[Eubacterium] eligens ATCC 27750: one gene and its partner. The protein of the gene in region 2 interacts with the protein of the main gene of each other region in a pairwise test. Links are inferred from orthologs where the notes say so. Each region holds a gene or a part of one and is shown on either strand. Other genes may lie near its edges.

Region 1 (8,574 bases), 530 kb from region 2 along the record:
TAAGCTTTGCTGTTATATCCGGCTGTGCTATAAGCTGTCCTACATCATACACATCATTAGTTGGTACCGTAACATAATCAGACACATGCAGACAAGGTGCAAACTTAACTTCTGACTCTGTCTTGTATGTATCAGTAACCTGTACTCCATTAATATAAACATCAGCACCTGTTGGAGCTGTTATTTTAACTTCTGCAAGGTTCTTTGTAAAATCTCCAAAAGAAACAGTTCCAAGAGTCCATTTATTAAATTTATGTGCATTCTTTCCTGCTGATTTAAGTTCAACCTTTGCTATCGGCGTATCACCCGCATATACTACATACACAGGAGTTTTTTCAGAATATTCACCAGCCTTCTTCTTATATGATACTGTACCGTCATTTAACTTATCCGTAAAATATGATGTTATTGTATCATTTGTTTCAAACTCATTTACTTTCACACTATTATCTGATAAAAGCTTTCCAATACCATCAGGAGTAAACTGATTCACAATCTTATCCATTGCTCCTGACGGCATTCCCTCTTCATAATCTTTTAAAAGACTATGAAGCATAATTAATGTAATCACACCTGCAAGAAGAAGAATTCCACAGTATATACATAAGAATTTTTTAAAATTTGAAAGCTTCTTTTTTCTTTTATTATTTCTTGGCATACTACTCTCCTCCTTACTTAATTAAAAATGCTGTCGGACAGCTTCTTGGGCCTGTTGGTGAATATGGTACATTTATTACTTCCCCATCATAATACATCTGTGTTGATGTTCCACCGTCCATTGTAGATGCATTTACAGCTCCATACTGTGCCATAATATCCTGTAGGTCTGAAAATGTAGCACCTATACTGTTAGGCTGTCTTCCATCTACTGCAAGAAGAAGAATCTTTCCATCTGCTGTCTGTCCTATGGCAGTTCTTGGATTAGTTCCCCCTGCAATACCAACAATATCCTGAGCCTCTCCATTAACAATAAGAAATGGACCAATATGATTGCTTATGCTTACGCAGTCTCTTATATTAAGTTCCTTTGCCTTTGCAGCATTCATATTACCAAGAACAAGCTTATTATCAAATGTAATTCCGGTAACATGAGATGTTCCGCCATTATCATTAAGAATCTCTCCGTCTTTCATTACAAGACCAATCGGCATTGCTGTATAAGTTGTTTCCCCATCAACAAATTCTCCGCCATTAACTCCGCCGATTGCATCATATCTCTTTGCAATATCTGCAACAACCATTCCATTTCCATTGGTAAATTCAGGAACTGTTCCCACAAATAATCTGCTTGGATCTTTTACAATCATGAGTTTTCCAGAATATGTAGCGCCCTTTACGTCCACAATCTCAATATCAGGAGTTTCTGGATCCTGGGCTGCTGTATCAATATTTACAAGTCCCGCATCTGTTATCTCATCTGTATCTTTAATTGCGTTATTGGCCTTAATCTGGTCTATCTCATCCTGAGAGCAGAACCAGTTAGCAAGAAATCCTATTGCACTTGTCTCCTGTACAGAAAGTACAAACTGAATCTTTGCTGTCTTAGATGGTCCATACACAAGCATTGCCATAACAGCATACAGAAATATCACCAGAATAAGAATAGTTGACAAAAGTGTCGCACCGACTCTTCCTGCCCATACAAGAACTGGATTCTTCTTTTTATTTTTATTTCTTCTATTAGATGTATTGCCACCCTGTGGCTTATCGTTACCATACGACTTTTCATCTTCATAGCTGTCATCTAAAACATCAAACGGATCAAAATCATCAATATCTTCAAGTTCAAAATCATCAACGATATCTATATCGTCAATATTATTCTTTCTTTTTGCCACTATAACTTCCTCCTAAACCGTTACTTAAAAACCCATCTTTTCTGAATCTGATAACTTACAAAGAACAATGCAAGATCAATTATTATCTTGGCAATTCCTGAAAGCACAATGCTTAATGCCAGCAGCTTTGTAGCAATATACACCAAAGCATAAGAACAAGCAAGCTGACAGAACCATAAAATGTAATATCTTACCACCGTCTGTTTAAGACCGGACTGTGATTTAAATACTGCATTTCTGTTAAGCGAGAAATTAAAAACTGATGAAAGCACTCTTGCCGCTGCTGTACTTATGAATATTCTTAAGCTGACTGTAAGCCCTATAAGCACAAATTCAAGCACATTAAATATTATATTATCTATAGCCCACGAAGCAATAGAGCTTCCTACATATTTCATGCCTGTGCTTTTAAATAAATATTTAAATATCACTTTGTATATCTTAATTGAATCTTTGACAGGATTAAAATGTGATGATGAATTATCTTCTATGTACACAGTTTCTATCGATTCTTCCTGAAATCCAATATTATACTTTTTGAAAGCAAGCAGCATATTAGTCTCATACTCAAATCGTTCGCCTTCTACCTTGTCAAATGTCTCAAGGTACTTGTAAGGTATTGCTCTTAAGCCGGTCTGTGTGTCCGAAATATTCAATCTGCAAAGCACCTTAAATACTCCACTAGTCATATTATTGCCAAATTTACTTCTTGCCGGTACATCATCACCAGTAAAATCCCTTACGCCTAAAACGACATTTCCTGTACTGACCATAGTTTCACTGCATTTCTTAATATCTTTGGCACGATGCTGATTATCACCATCTACTGTCACAACTCCATCAATATCTTTTCTATTCTCAAGGCAGAATTCAAATGCAGTCTTCAAGCCTCTTCCTTTTCCCTTGTTAACTTCATGTGTAAGAATTGTACATTCACTATGTGCTGCTACTTCATTAAAAGGAGCCATATGTTCCTCATCACTTCCATCATTAACAATAATGATGTCCTTAAAGCCTTCTTCAAGTAAAGCATCAACTACAGCTACAAGCTTATTATCAGGATTCAGTGAAGGTATAATAACCGATACTTTCATAATATTCATCCCACTCTTTGCTAATATTTATAGTGCTTTTCCATTTAAACGCACTATATTTAGAATATAATAATTTCCTAAAGATTGCAATAAAATTTTCATATACTGTGTAACAGGGTCATGCTGTAAGCCATAATATTGTATTGTAGATTAATTTTGGAGGACTTTTACATGAGTGATTTAGCAGCAACAAACTGCGGAGGATGCGGCGGATGTGGAGATAACTGCAATTCTATTGTATGGATTATCATTCTCCTTCTCCTCTTTGACGGAAATAACGGATGTGGATGCAACAATGGTTATGGAAATGGTTGCAATTCCTTCTGGATTATAATTCTCCTCTTCTTATGCTGTGGCTGTGGCAATGGAACTAACTTCCTCAATGGCTTTGGTTGCGGATGCAACAGCGGATGTGGATGCAACAGTGGATGCGGATGCCAGTAATTATTTAATATGGGGCTGCCTTAAACGGCAGCCCTTATATATTAATTATTATTTCGTTCCATCATACATTTTCCATCTATTTCATATATGGTATTCTCTTCTTCAACAAGTATATTGCCATTGTCCTGAACATCCATATTAATTACCATATCATAATTCCTTTTTTATATATTATATGGGCTTATTTATTAATTGCTAAGACTTATAGGAATAATTAAGACATATAACCTAATATATATAGAATAAAATATTCCGCCGAGAGTTCACATGAAAGAACTTCCCATAACAGAATTTGATATGCAGACACTGCCACAATTCATACAGCTTGCCAAAGCAATTCTTCCTTTTATGGAATTTAATACCCAGCAGACACTCAGTCCTCTGCTCCGTGCATATGAATTTTCATGTACAATGAACTATTACAGCCGCCCGGAAAGCCTTCGTATTGCGGCATGTTCTGCAAAGCCCCACCTTTCTTTAAACAGTTCCATACAGGATATACTTTCAGATGAAAATATCATGAATGTTATTCTTACTTACTGTCCAGACAATCTCCGGAATATTCTGAGTAATTTTAAGAACTATAATAAAATGTCCGATTTGTTCAACATTTTAAATCGTGATCAGAATGGCAGTAATAGTTTTCTTAATCCTGCCCAGCAAAAAATGTATGAAGCTTATACAGAACAGTTAAACAATCTTAATCTTTAATATTTGGAGGATTTTATGTCAGAATTAGATTTTAGAAAGCAGCTTCTTCTCAACGAATTCAAGACTTTATCCCAGGGAAAGAAAAATGATGAAATCATCCCTCTTCTGTTTGCAATCAATGATAAAGCTAAGAAATCCGGTATAACCTTCACAAAAGAAGATTGTCAGTTAGTCATCAACAGTATGTCTGGGCAGCTAAGCGAAAAAGAGCTCAGGCTTCTGCCTGAGCTTCTCTCTCTTCTTAATATGAATTAATATTTTATTATTCTTAATTACTTTGCAACAATATTAACAATTCTTCCCGGTACATATATTTCTTTAATAATGTTACCAGAAAGCCTGCTTCCAAGTGCTTCCTTAGCTGCAGCAATTACACTGTCCTTGTCAGCATCCTTTGCAATATTGATAGTAGCCTTAGTCTTTCCATTAATCTGGACTGCTATCTCAACCATTGACTCAACTGTCTTAGCTTCATCGTATTCAGGCCATGTCTGCTGATATACTCTTCCGTTCTCGCCGATTGCTTCCCACATCTCTTCTGTAATGTGTGGAGCAACCGGATTAAGTAAGATAAGGTATGTCTTGAGTTCTCCCTTAGTAATCTTACCTGCCTTGCTGAAATCATTGAGCATAGTCATGAGCTGTGCAATAGCTGTATTGTATTTCAGATTCTCATAATCAAATGAAACTTTCTTAATTGTCTGATGCATCTTTGTCTCAAATTCCTTAGAGAAACCTTCCTCATCAGTCATTATATCCTGAAGCTTCCATACTCTGTCTAAGAATCTGCGGCAGCCCTTAACGCCATCCTCTGACCATGAAGCTGCTGCGTCAAATGCACCGATAAACATCTCGTATGTTCTTAATGTATCTGCACCATAATCTCTTACGATATCATCAGGATTAACAACATTGCCTCTTGACTTACTCATCTTCTCGCCGTTCTCACCTAGAATCATACCGTGGGATGTTCTCTTCTGATATGGCTCTGGGCAAGGTACAACCTTCTGGTCGTAAAGGAATCTGTGCCAGAATCTTGAATAGAGTAAGTGTAATGTTGTATGCTCCATTCCTCCATTATACCAGTCTACCGGAAGCCAGTACTTAAGTGCTTCCTGACTTGCGAGTGTCTCTGTGTTATGTGGATCTGTATATCTTAAGAAATACCATGATGATCCAGCCCACTGAGGCATTGTATCAGTCTCTCTCTTAGCTGGTCCGCCACAGCATGGGCATGTTGTATTAACCCAGTCTGTCATGGCTGCAAGAGGTGATTCTCCATTATCTGTAGGCATATAACTTTCTACCTCTGGAAGAAGTAATGGAAGTTCGCTCTCATCAACTGGAACATAGCCACATTTGTCACAATGAACAATTGGAATAGGCTCTCCCCAGTATCTCTGACGAGAGAATACCCAGTCACGGAGCTTATAATTAACCTTTGCATTACCAATTCCCTTTTCTGTAAGGAATTCAATCATCTTTTCCTTAGCTTCTTTAACTTCAAGTCCGTTAATGAAATCCGAATTAATAAGAACACCTGTTGCTACATCTGTAAATGCTGCCTCATTAACATCAACTTCTTCACCGTTCTTTGCTACAACCTGAATGATAGGAAGGTTAAATTTCTTGGCAAACTCCCAGTCTCTTTCATCGTGAGCAGGAACAGCCATGATAGCACCTGTACCATAGCTCATAAGTACATAATCTGATACCCAGATTGGAACTTCCTTGCCATTAACCGGATTAACTGCCTTAAGTCCGTCAATCTCTACACCTGTCTTATCCTTTGCAAGCTCTGCTCTCTCGAAATCTGACTTTCTTGAAGCCTGCTCTCTATAGCTTTCTATTTCATCCCAGTTCTTAATCTCATCCTTATACTTATCAAGATATGGATGCTCTGGTGATACAACCATATAAGTAACACCGAAAAGTGTATCGCATCTTGTTGTATATATTCTTAACTTATCTTCCTTACCAGCAATTGCAAAATCAACCTCAGCACCTGTAGAACGTCCAATCCAGTTCTTCTGCTGTGTCTTAACTCTCTCGATATAATCGACATGGTCAAGTCCTTCTATAAGCTTATCTGCATAATCAGTAATCTTAAGCATCCACTCACTCTTGACCTTACGGACAACAGGTGAACCACATCTTTCACATACACCATTAACTACTTCTTCATTAGCAAGACCTACCTTACATGAAGTACACCAGTTGATAGGCATCTCCTGCTTATATGCAAGTCCAGCCTTAAAAAGCTTAAGGAAAATCCACTGAGTCCACTTATAATAATCAGGATCTGTAGTATTAATCTCTCTGTCCCAGTCAAATGAATAACCAATTGACTGAAGCTGTTCCTTAAAATGATCTATATTATTCTTAGTAACTATCTTAGGGTGAATCTTGTTCTTAATAGCATAGTTCTCTGTTGGAAGACCAAATGCATCCCAACCCATTGGATATAAAACATTATATCCCTGCATTCTTCTCTTTCTTGCTACGATATCAAGCGCTGTATATGGTCTTGGATGACCTACATGAAGCCCCTGTCCTGATGGATATGGGAACTCCACAAGTGCATAATACTTTGGTTTTGAATAATCATTAGTTGCAGCAAAGGCTTTTTCATCCTGCCATATCTGCTGCCACTTCTTTTCAACTGTTTTGTGGTTATATACTGCCGACATAACACATTCCTCCTTAAAAACGCATAAAAACATTCTACACACATCACTTTAATTTGTCAATTAAATAGCCGCCTTTACATTATCGCTTTAAAGTGTTAAAATACCACTATTCACATGAATATTAATATTTCTTACATGGAGGTTATAACATATGAAGACAAAGGTTGGATTCATAGGTTTCGGACTCATTGCAGGAGCCTTAGCCCATGCCCTTAAAGAAAGTGGCAGGGATTATCATATAACTGCCACAAGCAGACATCTAGAACCGGTTAAAGCCGCGGTTGCTGATGGTATTGTTGATGTTGCCGCACCTGCGGTAGATGAAACATTTACACAGTGTGACATAATCCTGTTATGCACACCTGTAATTACTATCACAGAATATCTTACAAAATTAAAAGCCATTGCCAATCCGGACTGCATAATTACTGACGTTGGGAGTGTCAAGACTATCATACATGAAGCAGCAGATTCATTAGGACTTAATGACCGCTTTATTGGTGGACATCCTATGGCCGGCTCCGAAAAAACAGGTTATGAAAATTCAAGTTCATCAATTATAAAAGGTGCAAGGTACATAATCACACCGACCAAAGAAACCAAGCCTGAAAAAATCGAATTCATGAAACAATTTGCATCAGATGTTGGCATGAACCCTATTGTCATGGACTATCATGTACACGATAAATCAGTAGCCGCCATAAGCCATGTTCCACATCTTTTATCAACTGCACTCGTTCATGTAGTATCAGATAATGATGACGAAGAAAAGCATATGCAGTTACTTGCCGCAGGTTGCTTTCGTGACATGTCAAGAGTTGCAGCTTCTTCTCCTGAAATGTGGGAACAGATATGTTTGACTAACAGCTCTGCAATCAGCAACATTCTTGAACAGTATATTGAAATGCTTGAAACAATTAAAGATAACATCAATAAAAAGACCCCAGGCTATGTCGCAAGTCTTTTTGAGATGTCCCGTGAATACAGAAATTCACTTGAAAGCAGACACCCAGAGCACTAAGCCCTGGGTGTTTTTATTTACAATCATCACACCTTGAAACATCCTCCGCCTACGAATTCCCGTAATATAGAATCGATTGGTACGTTCTCGTAGCCGCATGGAAGGAAATAGTTCATGAACTTAAGCAGCCTGTTTGCTTCCTGATATTCAGGGTCAGCTTCTGTTACCTGGAAAAGTATAGGCTCAACGAATGGTTTTAATACACATGGTTCATATGGCATTGCTGAGTTAAACATAACATCCGCCTGCTCCTGGAATGGGAAGATGTTCTTCTCTTCGCCTCTTCTTACAGACTCCCACATTGAAAGAGTCTTCTTTGCAGATGCTCCTCTTGTCCTGTAATCTCTTACAAGCCTTCTTAAAAGTCTTCCATCTGTAGTTGATACCCTGTTATGTTCATCTACATTAAGCTGTGTAAGTGCACTGATATATATCTTGAACTTACTATCTATTGGAAGTGAATATGATAATTCATCATTAAGGCAATGGATTCCTTCTATTACAAGAACATCCTCTTCCCCTAACTGTAAGAAATTACCGTTATATTCCTTTCTTCCGAACTTAAAGTTAAATTCCGGCAGCTCCACTTTTTCTCCGTTAAGAAGTCTGGTCATATGCTTATTAAAAAGTTCAATGTCTACTGCATGAAGGTCTTCATAATTGTAATCACCATTCTCATCAATAGGTGTCTGCTCTCTTTCAACAAAGTAATTATCGACAGCAATTGGGTGTGGCTTATATCCATTAGCCATAAGCTGAATTGATAATCTATGTGA
Region 2 (8,537 bases):
GCACTTTCTTTGTGTAATCACCATAGCTTAATGCCCTGCTGTTATGATACATTTGTCCTAATGAACTTATTGTATCAGTCAGCTCGTTGTATTCCGGCTTATCAAACGCCGGACGCAGAATATTGTCATTGCCGCTGCCCTTAACTGCCTCGCAACCCCATTCACTTCCATAATATATACATGGAATTCCCGGCATACCGAACATAAGGGCATATATAAGCGGCAGATGTGCTTTGTTAGTAAGTGTGCTGGCAATCCTTGAAACATCATGGTTATCAACAAATGTAAGCAGATGTTTTCCTGTATACAGACACCATGGTTCTTTTCCAAACTGCCTTTCTATGCTGTGTGCAATCTCGAACATATTCATTGAATTAAAGCTTGAGTACAGTCCCTTATAGCACTCATAATTAGTTGCACTGTGCAGGCACTCATCACCCACAATTGTGTTGTAATCACCGTGAAGCATTTCTCCTACAAGGAAAAACTCCTGCTTCATCTGGTCTGTCTCGTATCTTAAACGCTTCATAAAATCCCTGTTAAGGCAGTACGCAACATCAAGTCTTATTCCATCAATATCAAATTCATTAACCCAGCCACGCACCGACTCAATAAGGTAATTAACCACATCCTGATTGTTCAGATTGAGCTTCACAAGATTGTAATATCCTTCCCATCCCTCATACCAGAAGCCGTCATTATATGGTGAATTGCCATCAAAGCTGATGTTAAACCAGTCCTTATAGGCAGAATCCCATTTTTTCTCACATACATCCTTAAATGCAAAGAAGCCCCTTCCGACATGATTAAACACACCGTCAATGACTACCTTTATTCCTGCCTCATGCAGCTTTGACACAAGCTCTGCAAAATTCTTATTAGTTCCTATTCTTTTATCTATCACACGGTAATCCCTTGTATCATAGCCATGATAATCGCTCTCAAAAATTGGAGAAAAATACACCGCATCAGTTCCTAACTTCTGCAAATGCGGTATCCAGTCTGCAAATTCTGATATGCATCTGTTCATCACCCCGTCGTTGTCTCTTAATCCATCACAAAATCCAAGTGGAAATACCTGATAAAACACCGCTTCTTCGTACCACATATTATTTTAACCTCCGTAACTGTCTGATATATTAATATTAAGCCAATTCCCGCAGTCTGGCAACATCTTTCTTAATACACTCAACCACATAATCAGCTTCCCTGTGTGTAATTGTATGGTTAATTGTCAGTCTTAGTGAACCTTCTGCTATTTTTTCATCAAGTCCAAGTGCAAGAAGGACATGTGATGGCTTTCCTGAATTAGATGTACATGCTGAACCTGCAGACACGCATATCCCCTGCTTATTAAGCATTACAACAAGCATTCCGCCATTAACATACTGAAAGCTGAAATTCATATTACCTGTAACGCGGCATTCCCTGCTTCCATTAAGCCTTGAATAAGGAATTTCTCTTAGTATTCTCTTAATCATATAGTCACTAATTCTCTTTTCCTGCCTTGCCCTGTCAGAAAGAGTTTCATAAGCAATTCTTGCTGCTGTTGCAAGTCCTGCAATCCCAGCTACATTTTCAGTGCCTGCCCTAAGTCCGTTCTCCTGTCCGCCTCCATGCATGAACCGTTCTGGCTTTCCGCCCCTGACATACAGAAATCCTACGCCCTTTGGTCCGCATATCTTATGTCCGCTTACATTTAAGAAATCCACACCCAGCTTTTTCACATCAACATCAATATGTCCAAATGCCGCCACTGCATCAGAATGAACCTTTGCACCATACTCATGCGCAATTTCACATACATTTTCTATCGGCTGGATAGTTCCAATTTCATTATTAGCAAGCATAACTGACACTAAAAATGTATCATTTCTAATCATTTTTTCTAACTGTTCCAGCTTAACAATTCCCTGCTCATCAACTGGTGCAAATGTGACATCTATTCCATAATTCTTAAGCCACAGTGCCGATTCCGTCACCGCATGGTGTTCTATTGAACTTACTATTATATGTCCCTGTTTTCTTTTCAGACTCTCTGCTTTAACTGCCCAGTTATCCCCTTCCGTTCCACCAGAGGTGAAAAATATTTCATTTCTGTCAGCATTTATTATATCTGCAATAATACCTCTTGATTCCTCTACAACATTTTTAGCTTTTTCAGACAACCTATACACACCTGACGGGTTTCCATAATCTCCCAAAAGATATGGAAGCATTGCTTCAGCCACTTCTTTTCTGATAGCAGTTGTCGCCGCATTGTCCATATATATCATTATATTTCCGCCCTGTAATTCCTTATAATATTGTATTCAGGCAGGGCATATATTGTTAATAAGTCTATCTGCGGTATCTGCTATGAATAATAAATTATCCTTAAAAGGTGGCATATTCAAATCCGCCATAATCCTTACATTTGCCGGCATTCTATCAAAATTGCTCGGGTTTTATTTTCGAATACTTCTCACTAATTATACAGGTGCTGCAGGAGTCGGACTTTTCCAGATGTGCATGCCTCTTATTGCGCTTGCATTTGCAGTATGCTGCAGTGGATTTTCTGTAGCTGTTTCAAAATATTCAGCATCATCTCCATCTCTAAAATGGCTTTTCTGCGTATTAAAGATTACTATTTCTCTTTCAATTGCCGTTATGCTTTTATTTCTTATATTCAGCGATTTCATTGCAAACCATATATTTATGGAAAGCCGCTGTGAGGGAATAATCCGTATAACTGCAATCTCTCTGCCATTCATGTGCATACATAACTGCTTGTCTAATTACTATTACAGTCAGAAGGAATCTTTTCTGCCAGCCTCCTCACAGCTTGTCGAACAGCTTGTGCGTATTGGCACTATTATACTTTATGTGCGCATAAAAAATGTATCAACAATATCCATTGCTGACGCTGTTACCGGTAATATATTCGGTGAATTTGCAGCTGCCACATACTGTGCTATTCCGCTGTTTTTCCGTTCCATTCATAATAAAAGCATGATGCAGAAGCTCTCCTGTTCACTCCGTGAATACAGATATATTGTTAAATATGCATTTCCAATTAACGCCAATCAGACTGTTCTGCATCTGCTTGAGGGTGCGGAAGCAATTCTTATTCCTGCAATCCTGTGCATGCATGGACTGACCAAAGATAACGCGATAAGCCAGTTTGGTATACTTACAGGAATGGCTCTTCCTCTGGTGCTTTTCCCATGTACGGCAGCTAATTCATTTGCACTTATGCTTCTTCCAAAGGTATCTGATGAAAGTTCGAATGTCCTGTCTGACCATCTTGCTGTGACAGTAAAAAGAACAGTTTCCATGTGTTTAAGTCTCGGCATTATAAGCATATTTTTATTCATTAACTATGGTGCGCGCCTCGGTGCAATGATGTTCCACGAAGACTCTGTATACATATACACCTGCATTCTTTCATGGCTGTGTCCTTTCCTCTACTTAAAAATCAGCCTTACAAGCGTGACTAATGGCATGGGACATACCGCCCTTACATTCATAATTAATATAACCGGAATTATCATCCGGCTTGCCTGTGTATTTCTGCTTATTCCAAAGCTTGGCATAACCGGTTATCTGTATGGTGTTCTTATTAGCAACATATGCATGAGTCTGCTTTACATTTTTAATATATACAAGAAGCTGAACATCCAGCCAGACCCGTTTGGCAGTATAATTGTGCCATTATGTATTGCGGTCATATCTATATTTTCATCAAGAATTATATGCCGCATTGTATTTGGTCTTATAATAAAAGAAGCAGAAGAATACACTCTCCTGCTTACCGGTGCCGCCATATGCTGCATTGTATATATTATTCTCTTTATTCATGAACAATCGGAACAGCGTCCTTTATAGACGGTGCCGCTTTCCAATAGTCAAGTCTGGATTCGTACTGCTGCCTTATCCATTCCACGGCAGCAAGACGACCATCTTCTGTCAGTTCAAATATCTCTGTTGTCTTATCTTCTTCCTTAACAGCACATGAAGCATATGGCCCGCGCCACACGCACGCAGAAAGCTTTAAATCAGGCTTTTCTCCTGTCTGCTTAAGCATATATCTCATTCCATTGTGCTGTCCTGTATACACACCCTTGTATTTGAAGAAATTAAGTGGCATTATTCCATTCGGATCAATCATTGCCATCACCTTCCACACCATTATTATTCTTTATAAGCTTCTCATTATAAAATGCGCCACCTAAATACATAATTCCTATTACAACCGGAAGGCATATAAGAATCAGCATGTTACCAGTTATTGAATACTTAGATACCACAAATACTATTATTAAATCAACAACTCCTGCTATAGTCATAACAATTCCATAAACTTTGATTTTATTAACTGCATCAACAGCACCTATATTGGTCATTCCATAAAATCCTGCAATTGCAAAGTAAACTCCCTCAACAATAACTGCTAAAAATGCTATGTTCAGCAGCCTAACAATCATATATAATGCCTTTCCCTGCTCTGTTGTTGAAAATGAATATAGATCCGACATAATATAAAACGCATAAAATGCCATTATAATCCCCATCGTTACCGCAAGCATTGATGCTAATTTAAGAATTCTGCACTTTGACTTTTTTGTTACTACGCTCATATTCTTATCTCCGTTTCTGATGATTAATGATTATAACATGGCATTGGCGATTTTTAAAGGGTGGGATGTATACATCCCGTATGAAGCTAATTCTGCATCGTAATCTGTAATATTTCCCTCTTTTATCATTTTTAATAATTCTTCTAGTACTTGTTCTTTTGACATTGTGTTCTCCTGTATAAGCCCATTACAGCTATCTTATAAATAAAAAAGCATAATTATTATTGGATGGGCGGTGTATCCATCATCTCAGGTACTCCGAAGAGTGTGTCGGGAACCATTTCCGACCTCAATAATAACTATGCTAATTAACAGTATATTCTTTATCATAAAAATATATACATTATTTTATGTTTTGTCAACACCTATCTGTTTCAATCTTTCATATATTTATTTCAATAGTTCAACAAAACAAAAGTATCTACACCCCTCTTAAATACAGTAATTATCATAACTTTCATTAAGGTCATAAGGAGTTATCTGGTATACATAATAATTCAACCAGTTAGTATAGAGATTGTTGGCGTGGCTTCTCCATGAGAGCAATGGTTTTCTGTTGCAGTCGTCATCAGGATAATAATTTACCGGAAGGTCAGGCTCAATTCCTTTGTCAATATCACGCTTATATTCCTGATCAAGAGTTAATCTGTCATATTCAGGGTGTCCCATAACAAAAATCTCTTTCCCGCCATCACCAAGAACAATATATATTCCTGCCTCATCTGAATCTGCAAGTACTTTAAGTCTTGGATTGTCAAGAATCTGCTGTCTGCTTGCCTGTGTATATCTTGAATGTGGTGCCATGAATACATCATCAAAGCCTCTTACTAAAGGCTCTTTTCTATTCATAACCCTGTGCTTGTACACACCTGACAGCTTCTTCGGAAGTAATTCCTTCTTAATACCATAATGGTAATACAATCCTGCCTGCGCACCCCAGCATATATGAATTGTTGATGTAACATGCTTATTAGACCACTCCATTACTGTTATAAGTTCATCCCAGTAATTAACCTCTTCAAAGTCAAGCTTCTCGACAGGTGCTCCCGTAATAATCATTCCATCATAATTATTATTCTTAATTTCTTCAAAAGTCTGATAAAACTTTTTAATATGTGAAGCTGAGGTATTCTTTGAAACATGTGATGACATCTGTAAAAATGTAACATCTATCTGTAAAGGTGTATTAGATAAACCTCTTAAAAGCTGTAATTCTGTATCCTGCTTTATAGGCATAAGATTAAGAACTATTATCTCCAAAGGTCTTATATTCTGTGAAATAGCTCTGTTTTCGTCCATGACGAATATATTTTCTTCTTCCAATTCTGCTTTAGCTGGTAAATCACTCTGAATCTTAATTGGCATTACTGTTCCTTCTTTCTGTTATCATTGCTGTCTGATTATATCATATCATCTTTAATAACTGCATAAAAATTTTCTTTACTTTATCATTTCCATAAATTCATCAATCGTAAGCACCTTAACCCCCAGTGAATTAGCCTTATCAAGCTTAGAGCCTGCTGCCTCACCTGCAACTAGATAATCAGTTTTTTTGCTGACACTTCCTGTTGCTTTGCCTCCATTAGAAACAATCAGTTCTTCCATATCCTTACGGCTGTAATTATCAAAGCTTCCTGTTACAACAATCGTCTTTCCTTCAAGCTTATCTGACATTTCTTTCTTCTCTGGCATCTGCATATTAAGACCTGACTGTTTTAGCCTTTCCAGCAATTCAATATTAGCCTCATCATGGAAAAAGTCATGTATACATTTAGCTGTAGTTGCGCCTATATCCGGAATATTCTGCAGTTCTTCCTCACCTGCATCAGCAAGTTCCATAAGATTATCATAATAATTCATAATCTGCTTGGCTGTATTCTTGCCGACATTTCTTATTCCAAGTGCAGTAAGCAGTCTGTCTGGTGTGTTCTCTTTAGATTTCTCAATAGCTGCAAGCAGCTTATCAGTATTCTTCTCTTTTCCTATGATTCCCTTCTCAATAAGTTCATCACGGTGTTCTTTCAATGCATATATATCAGCATAATTGTGTATATAACCATCTTTTATGAGAGCATCCACTAGAGTTTCACCAAGCCCCATGATATTCATGCAGTCAAGAGATGTAAAATATGCTACTGTTCTTGACAACTGTGCTGCACATGAAGGATTGACGCATCTTATATCTGCTGTATCCTCTTCTCTTATAAGAGGCTCTCCACATACAGGACATACCTTTGGTGCTTCAAACACATGCTCAGGTGCCTTTACGCAGCCATTAAGTTTAGGAATAATCTCACCACTCTTAAACAGCTTATATTCTCCTCCAATTCCTACATTCATCTGTGTAATATAATCCTGATTATGAAGAGTTGCTCTTGATACACTTGTACCACACAGTCTGGCAGGCTTTCCGGTTTCTGGATCATGGAATATTCCTGTAAATGTAAGTTTTCCTGTTCTTCCCACATCCACAAGAATATCATCCATAACAATAACCTTTTCTTCCGGCGGATATTTGTATGCAATATGACCGCTTGAATACTTGCTTCCTGCTGGAAACTCCTGTCTGAAGGCAATATGGTCAATCTTTACAACAGCACCGTCAATGTCATATGGAAGTTCTTCTCTCATTCTTCCTATCTCATCAATTGCTCTGACAACCTCTTCCTTAGTCTTACATATCTTATGATATACAACCGGTACACCTGCTGCCTTTAATATATCCATTCCCCTGCCGTGGCTTTCCATAATCTCATCAGGTCCGTCCTGTACATTAAAGATAAATATCTTAAGACCTCGCTTCTTCGTAATTGAAGTATCAAGCTGTCTTAATGTTCCGGCCGCAAGATTTCTGGGATTAGCAGCTGTTTTTTTCTCAAGTCTTTCCTGTTCTTCATTATATTTTTCAAAATCTTCATGGCTCATATACACTTCGCCACGAAGTTCTAGTGAATCATAAGGAAGGTCAATAACTTGTAACACATCCCCCACTACCCTTGCATTAGCTGTCACATCCTCACCAATAAGACCATCTCCTCTTGTCTCTGCCAAATGCAAATGCAGCTTCCCATCTGCTTCTTTTACATATCTTAAACTCATGCTTAAACCGTCAATCTTAGTCTCTACTGAAAATGTGCAGTCAGGATGCATGGCATGAACCTTATCAACCCATGCACACACCGCATCTTCTGAAAACACATCTTCAATAGACAGCATAGGTACATTATGTGTGACCTTAACTCCGGCTTCTCTTTTGACAGTTCCACCAATCTTCTGTGAAGGTGAATCAGATGTCACCCATTCCGGATGTTCTTTCTCAATCTCTTTAAGCCTTATCATAAGCTTATCATACTCATAATCGCTTATCTCCGGCTCGTCCTGATTGTAATATCTGTCCATATGATAATCTATCGTCTTCTTAAGTTCTGAATATTCCTGTAATAAATCCATAATCCGCTCCTTATATGCCGCTTATATATCGACTATTAAAATCTGCTTATATAAGCTTTTACTGCTTACTTATATATCTTCTCATAAAGTGTATTAAGCTCTTTACCGTCCAGTTCCCTGTACTCACCAGTCTTTAAATCCCCTAATTCCACATTCATAATCCTTATTCTTGTCAGTTTAGTTACACTATATCCACATTCCGCACACATTCTTCTTATCTGTCTGTTAAGCCCCTGTGTAAGAATAATTCTGAATGTCCTGTCTGATATCTTTTCCACAACACATTTTCTTGTAGTTCTGTCGAGTTCCTTAAGATATATCCCCCCTGACATTCTCTTTATAAAGTCTTTGTTTATTGGTTTATTAACTGAAACGATATATTCCTTCTCATGACCATTAACGGAACGAAGCAGCCTGTCCATCATATCACCATCATTAGTAAGCAGAATAAGACCATCAGACTCTTTA

The links.
Region 1: the proteins of ligA (region 2) and leuS interact in binary tests that used the Escherichia coli proteins (3 or more experiments, as listed by UniProt). The link is inferred for [Eubacterium] eligens ATCC 27750 from one-to-one orthologs.

The regions. Positions count from the first base shown.
Region 1 is NC_012778.1:679,493-688,066, reverse strand. Bases 4,069-7,078 are described here. They hold leuS (leucine--tRNA ligase), read right to left. Parts: upstream 6,778-7,078; coding sequence 4,360-6,777; downstream 4,069-4,359. Other genes in these bases: EUBELI_RS03255 (prephenate dehydrogenase), read left to right, coding at 6,929-7,078; EUBELI_RS03265 (hypothetical protein), read left to right, coding at 4,103-4,342; EUBELI_RS03270 (hypothetical protein), read left to right, coding at 4,069-4,087. Outside these bases: EUBELI_RS03290 (hypothetical protein), read right to left, coding at 1-658; EUBELI_RS03285 (phosphodiester glycosidase family protein), read right to left, coding at 672-1,838; EUBELI_RS03280 (glycosyltransferase), read right to left, coding at 1,859-2,932; EUBELI_RS03275 (hypothetical protein), read left to right, coding at 3,104-3,376; more of EUBELI_RS03270, read left to right, coding at 3,644-4,068; more of EUBELI_RS03255, read left to right, coding at 7,079-7,798; EUBELI_RS03250 (nucleoside kinase), read right to left, coding at 7,825-8,574.
Region 2 is NC_012778.1:1,206,888-1,215,424, forward strand. Bases 5,565-8,537 are described here. They hold ligA (NAD-dependent DNA ligase LigA), read right to left. Parts: upstream 8,070-8,537; coding sequence 6,060-8,069; downstream 5,565-6,059. Other genes in these bases: metA (homoserine O-acetyltransferase MetA), read right to left, coding at 5,565-5,984; EUBELI_RS05815 (pseudouridine synthase), read right to left, coding at 8,135-8,537. Outside these bases: EUBELI_RS05780 (alpha-amylase family glycosyl hydrolase), read right to left, coding at 1-1,108; EUBELI_RS05785 (cysteine desulfurase family protein), read right to left, coding at 1,146-2,276; EUBELI_RS05790 (oligosaccharide flippase family protein), read left to right, coding at 2,359-3,867; EUBELI_RS05795 (hypothetical protein), read right to left, coding at 3,833-4,150; EUBELI_RS05800 (hypothetical protein), read right to left, coding at 4,143-4,619; EUBELI_RS14805 (hypothetical protein), read right to left, coding at 4,650-4,784; more of metA, read right to left, coding at 5,052-5,564. UniProt on the Escherichia coli protein: DNA ligase that catalyzes the formation of phosphodiester linkages between 5'-phosphoryl and 3'-hydroxyl groups in double-stranded DNA using NAD as a coenzyme and as the energy source for the reaction.